2 regions of the Paenibacillus sp. 10L310 genome follow, and region 2 is predicted to be linked to the other one. Evidence: riboswitches for the same ligand, from Rfam matches in the RefSeq annotation. Region 2 holds a riboswitch; the other holds the start of a gene.

Region 1 (4,740 bases), on a different contig from region 2:
GCTTGTTATCGTGATATGAACTAATTCCGCCATTTCTTCGCAAGTGCACCAATCTGATGTGGCGTAGTACGGCAGCAGCCGCCAATAATTTGCGCGCCCGCAGCAACCCACTGTTTCGAAGCATCACTCATGCTGCCACAGGTACCCTGTCCGCTCCACGTCTTCGTCACTGCATCATACGTCTCACCTGAGTTCGGATACACAATAACAGGTTTGTCGCTAGCACTGCTGAGAATACCCACTGCTTCCGTCACCACTTCCATCGGAGCACAGTTCAGGCCAATCGCCGCAATCTGCGGCTCGGAGCCAAACGTCTGTGCACATACCTCAAGCGGTGTGCCCTCGCTGATGCTTGTCCCGTCTTTTAAAGAAAAAGATAACCAAGCATACGCATGAGGGAACTCCTTCAGTACATCAACCAGCACCTGTGCTTCCTGCAAGGAAGGAATCGTCTCAAACGCCAGAATATCAGCACCTGCTTCAAGCAGCACCGCCATACGCGGACGGTGAAATGCGACAAGCGTCTCATCCGACACGCCGTAATGACCCACATACTCAGAACCATCCGCCAGATAGGCGCCGTACGGTCCAACGGACCCGGCAATAATTGGACGTGAACGAAGACAGTCTTCTTTGCGATCCCCTGTACGATCTGTTAAATGCGCCTCATTCTCCACGTTCTCGGAACATACCGAAGGAGCTTCTACAAGCTGACTTATCGAGCTTTCTCTCCCTACTAAACTACTCTGCACTTCTGCCCACACGTCATCTCTCGCCTGTATAGCCAGTTCCACCGTCTTGCGGATCAGCTCCAGTGCTGCCTGTTCATCGATCCCTCTCTTGCGGAAACCATCTACCGTCGCCTGATAACTGGATGTAATTGCACAGTCGGCTCCTGCTCGAAAATAATCTGCATGGACCTGAACGATAACATCCGGATTCTCAAGCAACACACGAGCAGACCATAGTGGATCATCGAGATCACATCCATGCTGTTCGAGTTCCGTAGCCAACGCTCCATCCAGAATCATGACCGGATGTTCACGAAGGATCTGTTCTATGGGGTTAGTCTGTTGTTCTTGCGTCATGTACTTGTCCTCTTTTCTTATTCACACGTTCTGTCAGATAATAAGCAGCGTAACATACTGCGATAAACGGAACCCCACAATACAGCGCAATCCGCTGTGTCGGGTCAAAGGCAATACCTATGCATGAAGCCAGGCATAATATAAATGAAACAATTGGTACCACCGGATACAGTGGTGTGCGGTAGACCAGATCTTTGACCGCATGTCCTTCCCGGATATATTGTCTGCGGAACATGTATTGGGAAGCGCTGATGCTCATCCATACCGCAACGACAGCCAGACCTGAAATGGAAACCAGCGTAATATACACCGTACCTGGCGCAATGATGCTGGACAGCAAGGCCAGCGCACCACCCACCATACTAATCAGAAGTGCATTCAGCGGTACTCCGCTTTTGGTCAATTTGGCAAACCACGGAGAGATCGTTCTTTTGTCAGCCAGAGACCAGAGCATACGTGAAGATGCATACAGGCCTGAATTGGCAGCAGAGAGAATCGCCGTCAGAATAACAAAGTTCATAATGTCTGCTGCATAGGGTACACCCACCCGCTCCATTACCGCTACAAACGGACTTTCCAGTACACTGGCATCCGACATGGGCAGCAAGGCCGACAAGATAATAATCGTTCCGATGAAGAAAATAACCAAACGCCACAGCGTTGTATGAATAGCCTTTGGTATCGTCTTTTCCGGGTTCTCCGTCTCACCGGCGGCAATGCCGATTAACTCGGTGCCTGAGAAGGCAAAGTTTACAGCAAGCATGGTCATCAATATCGCTGTAGCCCCATGAGGGAACCACCCGGATGCGGTAATATTCGATAGAAATGGAGCCGGTTCAGAATCCGCCATGGGAATGAACCCAAACATGGCTGCGCCACCGATAATAATGAAGATTACGATAGTCACTACTTTTACAGATGAGAACCAGAACTCGGATTCCGCAAAAAATTTCACCGTTAGAGCGTTAAACAGAAAGATCATCAGTGCAAAAACCGCGCTCCATATCCATACGTTTACCGATGGGAACCAGCGCTGCATAAGCAATCCAGCGGCTGTGAATTCGGAGCCAAGCGCAACAGTCCAGGTTAACCAGTACAACCAAGCTACCGTGTAACCTGTTGCTGGTCCGATATATTTGGCTGCATAACTATGAAATGCTCCCGTCTCTGGCATATGAACAGACAGTTCACCAAGACAGAGCATCACCAGATATACAACGATGGCTCCAATCAGATAGGACAGAATGGTTCCCAGTGGTCCCGCCTGCTGAATGGTGTAACCTGAGCTGAGGAATAATCCCGTTCCAATGACTCCTCCGAGAGAGAGCATGACCACATGCCGTGCCTGCATTTTCCGCTGAAAATGCCCTTTGTCGTTGTTGTTCTCCATACCTGCTGCTCCCCTACTTCTTCATCCAGAAAAAACAAAAAAGACCCACTCTGCCTAAAGAGTGCGCCGTTACTGACAAATAAAAACAAACGCTCCTATCTATCAGGCTTTCACCCGCTGGAATTAGCACAGTATCCTTCAGATCTGTTGCTGAGGTTTCTAAGGGCCAGTCCCTCCACCTCTCTGGATAAGAAAATGATTTTTTACTAATATAGCGATCTATCATGAATGTGTCAACATTTAAATAATAAATGGCACACCTCGCTATTCGGTGGAAGACCCCGGATTGGTGATGGTGGTCTTTACCTCATAGGTGATCGGCACGGTGCTAAAAATTTTATCCCAATCGTCTTTGACTTTTTTCCATGTTTTAGGTTCTTTGATACGTAAGCTATCCCGAAAATCCGCAACATCTACTTTATAGGTATGCTGCAGTTTGTATAACAACTGTCGAATCTGTTGTTTGGCAAGTTCAGCAAATTCTTTTTCCAATTCACTGAGATATGCACCTTTTTCCTCTTCCTCGGGAGCACGCCAATCCTCCATCAACCAGCCTTCGGATTCAGTTTTCACATGGAATGAAATATCATCGCCAACCACTTTTGGAATTATTGTTGTTTTTTTCTTCTTCATTTCATATACAACAGTGAACCCCTCTTTATTGTATGTCTTCAAGATACCTCCTTTTTCTTTAGGTCTGAGCCAAGATAGCCCTTCTAGATCCGTTTGGCTGAGTTCCCCGATGAATTTGGTTGTTTTCCCATCAAAGATACTGGCACCGGAGAACTTGTCCTCTCCATTGAAGTTCAGTACATTCTGGAGCAAAAAGCTGGAACCGGATTGCATTTGTGCATCTAATTTGGAGAGTAGAACGGGGTCCAGGATTTTATTGGACAAGTATGAATTACCGGTAATACCTGTAAGATAAAATGCTGGAATCCGGGAAGGATCATCTGAAGTCAGTACATCAACAGCGCGATGATGGCTAATCAACACTAGACAGTTAGGACGAATATCGTTATCCCGAAGTACAAAATCCAGCAGCTGGTCCAGACCATACTTTTTGGCGATATCCTTGGACACAACGATAACCTTCAGATGATGTCCGATGAGCGGATGATCTCGTCTCAGTGCAAACTGACGAAAGATTTGCAGCAAGGAATCTCCGGTAAGCTGTTCATTGGAATAGGACGTTTTACCAGAAGCAGGCGAACCGGATTGTTGGCTCTTCTGACTGCTGGAATTACCGGGAGCAATCTGTACCGTGGCTGTCACATTGTTCTGCTTGGAATACCCTCCTCCCTGATTGGCGATGTTCTCCTCAAATTCAGTCTCTTTGCCGATATCGATCCCGAGACCAACGTAGACACTTAGATCCTCTATCTCTCGACTGCTCCAACATCCGGATATCGTTAAGAGAATGCATAATACAGTGGCTAAGCGTAACAACATGCGGAATGTAATCATGCATGCTTGCCTCCTTTTTTGCGAATCAGACTTAACAACAGTAGTACCAGAGGTAAAATGCCAAACAAAAATACGGACACATTGCCTAGCATATCTCCTAGTACGAAGGTATCATCCACTGTTTTGGGTATCATTGCTGTCAGATAAATGAACGGCAGCAGGCCGTACATGATGCCTTTGATTTTTTTGGAACGAAACAAATCACGAATACCCACCGAAGCGCAGTAATGTGTAATTGCTGTAGTCGAAAAGATTTGCATAATCCAGATGACCAGCAATAAGGATTCAAAACGCTCGAATATCAGACCCTGGATTTCGAAGCTTCTTACCAAATCCAGCGTTGGCCAGGTTCGAGTTTTGATGCCATCGAGCGATAAACTGCCTATAACCATCACCACCGTGATCAAGTAGATAATAGTGGATATGAGTATCCCCCAGGTCATCGCTTTATTGCTCTTCTTCGGATTTTTCATATAGGCAGTCATGATTAACATCACCTCATAGCCCGTATAAGATAATAGTGAAGGCTTCAACCCTTGGAAAACGGGCATAATCCCATCACCGAGGACGGGTCTCAGATTGCCAATCTCGAATAGCTGATTACTAAGCAAAATTTCAATCACAAATATAATAATCGTAATCGGAAGGATGATCTCAAACACACGTACGATAACGCCAAGCCCGCCTGAAATCATATATACACCGATCCACATGAAGACCATCACAATCGCCCAGGTGGGGGTGCGTTCGAGCAGATACATCCCAGTCACTTCAGCCATAACTCTGATTTCGAAT
Region 2 (4,740 bases):
TTGTGAAATAAGTGTCAAAGTACCGAAACAAGCGGAGAATATTCTTCGCCATCTTAAACCAACAGCGGGTGAGAAAAAATTGAAACACTTAACTTTGTTTAAATGGTTAACCGTATTAACCTGTCTTGTCATGTTTCTGGCTACTTTTGGTGGAGGCATCGTAACCAAAACGGAATCAGGCCTTGGCTGCGGAACAGAATGGCCTTTATGTAACGGAAAACTCGTTCCCGCACATACTGTGGCTTCACTCATTGAATATTCCCATCGCGCTGTAAGTGCACTGGCTGGACTGTTGTCCATTGCCTCGTTTGTTGCTTTTCTGCGGTTTGGCAAATCACGCCGTGACCTGCAATTGTTTTCTTTCTTAACTCTGGTATTTGTTATCGTCCAGGGAATCATGGGGGCTTTTGCCGTTGTCTTCTCCCAATCTTCAGCAGTCATGGCACTGCATTTTGGTTTTGCACTGATCGCTTTTGCGAGTTCTCTAATGATGGCGCTGGGCATAAGGCAGGAGGCAAAAGATGGCGGATTGGAGCGCCTGAATAAATACCCTCGGGTTAGCAAAAAATTCAGGAATCTGGTCTGGTTCTCCACCATTTACACATATCTCGTGGTATACACAGGTGCATTTGTGAGTCACACGGATTCTGCCGGCGGATGTTCTGGATTTCCGCTTTGTAACGGTCAGATTATTCCTGAGCTTTCGGGTGGGGTAGCGGTTGCTTTTGCTCACCGTGCAGCAGCTGCGTCGCTCGTGATTGTTATCGCGATCCTGGGTCACTTCGCTTACCGTAATCATCCGGACAACAAGGAAATGCGTACTCTGGGTGTGGTATCCGTTGTTCTTATTCTCATGCAAGTAGTCATTGGTATTTTCATGATGGTGACAATGAACCGTCCGGAAGTATACATGTTCGTAGCTCTTGCTCATATGCTGGATATCGCCATATTGTTCGGAGTCTTAACGTATATGAGTTTCCTGGTGTACAAGCTACATCGCCCGGCTAATCGTTTTTAAATATGAAAGTCCACCATCCAGTGATGTACATCATTGGACAGGTGGACTTTGTTTGATGTCAGAGGGATCAGGGCAACCTATGGCAAGCAGCAATTACACGGAATGAATGATGCTTCGTTTACGGTGATGAATTCTTGTTGATTTGGAAAAGAGGAGGTTAGATATGCTGCGAACGTTGTTGGGGGAAAAGCCGCGTATAAACGAAGGTAAATTGAAAGCAGCGATGGACGCAATGGCGCATACGCTTGAGCTATTTCAACGACAAATGCATGTGGACCATGATCCCACGCATGACTATCGGAAACTGTATGTGTGGACTCAGGGACTCATCTCCTCACTGGATGAACTGGAGCAAAGCTGTTTCGCTGCTGCTCATTTTCGTAAAAAGGTCGTTGCAGGTTCAACGGATGATATGACGCCGACTGAAAAAGCCGAGTATGCACGTTATGTGTATTTCTACAAAGATGGCTTTATCCGCTGCTTTGCCATTCTGGATAAAGTCGGCACAGTATTAAATGAAATATTCCAGCTGAATACTTCCAATACCAAAGCGCATTTTTCTTATTTTACTGTGTTAAGGCAGTTCGACTATGCAAGGGAGCATCATGATCTTGCATTGCAATTAATACAGATCAAGGACTCTTATCGTGAACCGATGAGCAAGCTGCGCAAGCGACGTAATATGGAAATTCACTACATGAACTCAGAAATGCACGATGACCTGTGGCAGTTACACCAGACCTTGCAAGGTAAAGTGAAATTGGAGGATCTGAATCAGCATGTGCAGGAAATGCGTCAGGGCGTGGATATGGTCTGTGAAACGTTAACAGCCTCTTATAGTTATATCAATAAAATATGGAAAAGAAATAATTCCCTTTGACAAATCGGAATACTTGGAATATACTGAGTTTCAATCGAATGTTACATGGATATAACTGATATTTCGGAAGTTACGTTCACATTATAAAGCATAAACTACATGAACTTATAAAATCCTACAACAACATATTTCTTATCGAGAGCGGCGGAGGGACAGGCCCGATGAAGCCCGGCAACCGATTTGTAATGACATGATACATGTATCATTCGTTATAGATGTTAGGTGCTAATTCCTACAAAATGGTGCAAGACACGATTTTGGCAGATGAGAAGGTATATTCTTTCACGTGAAGAGCCCTCTTTGTATCTGCAAAGGGCTCTTTTTTTGTACTTTAGGGGGAGTTTTCCTTTAGATCGGGTAAAGATACATGTAGGTGGTTGGAAAGGGGCAAGTGCGATTGATTGAATTAAAAGGTTTAACGAAAACGTACGGCAAAGGAACAAAATCTACAACAGCGTTATCCGAGTTGAATTTGAGCATCCAAAAGGGCGAAATCTACGGAGTGATTGGCCATTCCGGAGCGGGCAAAAGCACATTGATTCGCTGTATTAATTTGCTGGAACGGCCTACGGAGGGTGAGGTATGGGTTGACGGAATTAACCTGACTGAACTGAGCAAAACCGAATTGCAGCAACAGAGACGCAAGATCGGAATGATTTTTCAACACTTTAATCTGTTATCCTCGGCAACGGTATATGACAATGTAGCTTTTCCACTAAAACTTGTGAATACACCCAAGGAAGTCATTGATCGCAAAGTGAAGGAAATGCTCGCACTGGTTGGTCTGGAGCACCATAGCAGCAAATATCCGGCTCAATTATCGGGTGGCCAAAAACAACGTGTAGGGATTGCGAGAGCACTTGCAAGTGACCCAAATGTTCTTCTCTGTGATGAGGCTACTTCGGCACTTGATCCGCAGACGACAAATTCAATCCTTAAGTTATTACTCGACATTAATGAAAAGTACAACCTTACGATTGTGCTGATCACACATGAGATGCATGTCATTCAGAACATCTGTGACAAGGTGGCTGTCATTCATCAAGGTGGCATTGTGGAACAAGGACCTGTTACAGACGTGTTCCTGAAGCCGCAGCATGCGATTACGCGGGACTTCATGATGCGTGACCATGAAGCTGGACTTGCTCTGGAAGAGACCGCTCTGGCAAATGCAGGCGTTGAATTGCAGGCAGGTGCTGCTTCCAAACTTGTGAAGATATCCTTTCTGGGTAACAAAACGTATGAAGCGATTTTGTCTAGAACGGTACGTAAAACAGGCGTGGATTTTGCCATCCTGCAAGGTACAATCTCTACGATCAAACAGGTTCCTTATGGGCAGCTGACCGTTCGGTTCGAGGGTGATTCAAATGCGATTGATCGGACGATATCAGAATTAACCGCTGAGGGACTTGATGTGGAGGTGCTTCGTTAGATGGATTTTTCAACCGTACGTTGGGAAGAGGTTGGTAAAGCTTCCATAGAGACACTGCAAATTTTGGGTGTATCAGGCTTGTTTACCGTTATCTTAGGTTTACCGCTCGGAGTACTGCTGTTCATGACAGCCCGATCTGCTTCGATTAAGTCACGGGCAGTGTACACTATACTATCCCTGATTGTGAATATTTTGCGCTCAGTCCCATTTATCATATTGATTGTTGCTCTTATTCCATTCACTCGTATACTCGTCGGTACAGCTACGGGGGTGCTCGGCGTTATACCTCCTTTGGTGATTTCAGCAGCTCCTTATTTTGCTCGTTTGGTGGAGACGACGTTGCGAGAAGTTGATCGTGGTGTCATTGAAGCGGCACAGTCGATGGGTGCATCGACCGGACAGATTGTAAGACGGGTGTTACTGCCTGAGGCACTGCCTGGACTGCTTGCTGGTATAACGATCACCATTGTTACGCTCGTCTCCTATACGGCGATGGCGGGCATGGTTGGCGGTGGAGGTCTGGGAACACTGGCAATCAACTATGGATACTTCCGTTATCAAAATGAAATTATGATCATATCCGTAGTGTCGATGATCATTCTAGTGCAAATTCTCCAGATGGCTGGAGATCGCTTGGTTACATTTTTCACCAGGAAATAACACATAGATAACATGATGGATATGCATTAATGCAGATGCCACATGACAAAATGATTAGAGAAGGGGTTTTACACATGAAAAAATGGTCTTTTGCTCTACTTAGTCTTATGTTGATTGCGGTTCTCGCAGCTTGCGGAAACAACAAGGACGCCGATAGCGGCGCAGACAATTCAGCAGGTGCACCTCGTACAGTTGAATTGAAAGTTGGAGCTTCACCTACACCACACGCAGAGATTCTGGAAAGCATCAAGCCTGAACTGGAAGCACAAGGTATCCGTCTGCAAGTCGTTACATTCAACGACTATGTTCAACCCAATCAGCAACTTGCTGACAAAAAATTGGATGCAAACTTCTTCCAGCACCAACCATATCTGGACACAGAGAATAAAGAACGTGGATTCAACCTCGTTTCTGTAACACCTGTTCATGTTGAACCTTTTGGTGGATACTCCAAAAAGATTAAGTCTTTGGATGAATTGGCAGACGGCGCAAAAGTAGCAATTCCAAATGACCCATCCAATGGTGGACGTGCTTTGTTGCTGCTTGCGAAGGAAGGTATCATTACGCTGAAAGACAACACAAATATTACATCTACGATTCAAGATATCACAGCCAATCCGAAGAACCTGGATATCATCGAGCTGGATGCAGCCATGATGCCTCGTCAATTGGATGAAGCGGATCTGGTATTTATCAACGCTAACTATGCGCTCGAAGCGAACCTGAATCCGGCGAATGATGCTTTGCTGA

What was found. A riboswitch is a leader RNA that binds a small molecule or an ion and turns the genes downstream of it on or off. The one in region 2 is predicted to bind S-adenosylmethionine.
Region 1: another riboswitch for S-adenosylmethionine. It lies ahead of mmuP (S-methylmethionine permease); the one in region 2 lies ahead of AC1DE7_RS16690 (methionine ABC transporter ATP-binding protein).

The regions. Positions count from the first base shown of each region.
Region 1 covers NZ_JBFTKC010000008.1:192,122-196,861, forward strand. Annotated here, with positions in the region: gene mmuM (homocysteine S-methyltransferase) at 21-1,088, opposite strand; gene mmuP (S-methylmethionine permease) at 1,066-2,478, opposite strand; SAM riboswitch class I at 2,571-2,672, opposite strand; gene AC1DE7_RS18810 (Ger(x)C family spore germination protein) at 2,743-3,945, opposite strand; gene AC1DE7_RS18815 (spore germination protein) at 3,942-4,740, opposite strand, start outside.
Region 2 covers NZ_JBFTKC010000007.1:8,007-12,746, forward strand. Annotated here, with positions in the region: gene AC1DE7_RS16680 (COX15/CtaA family protein) at 131-1,018, shown strand; gene AC1DE7_RS16685 (Cthe_2314 family HEPN domain-containing protein) at 1,182-1,898, shown strand; SAM riboswitch class I at 2,028-2,169, shown strand; gene AC1DE7_RS16690 (methionine ABC transporter ATP-binding protein) at 2,296-3,330, shown strand; gene AC1DE7_RS16695 (methionine ABC transporter permease) at 3,331-3,990, shown strand; gene AC1DE7_RS16700 (MetQ/NlpA family ABC transporter substrate-binding protein) at 4,065-4,740, shown strand, end outside.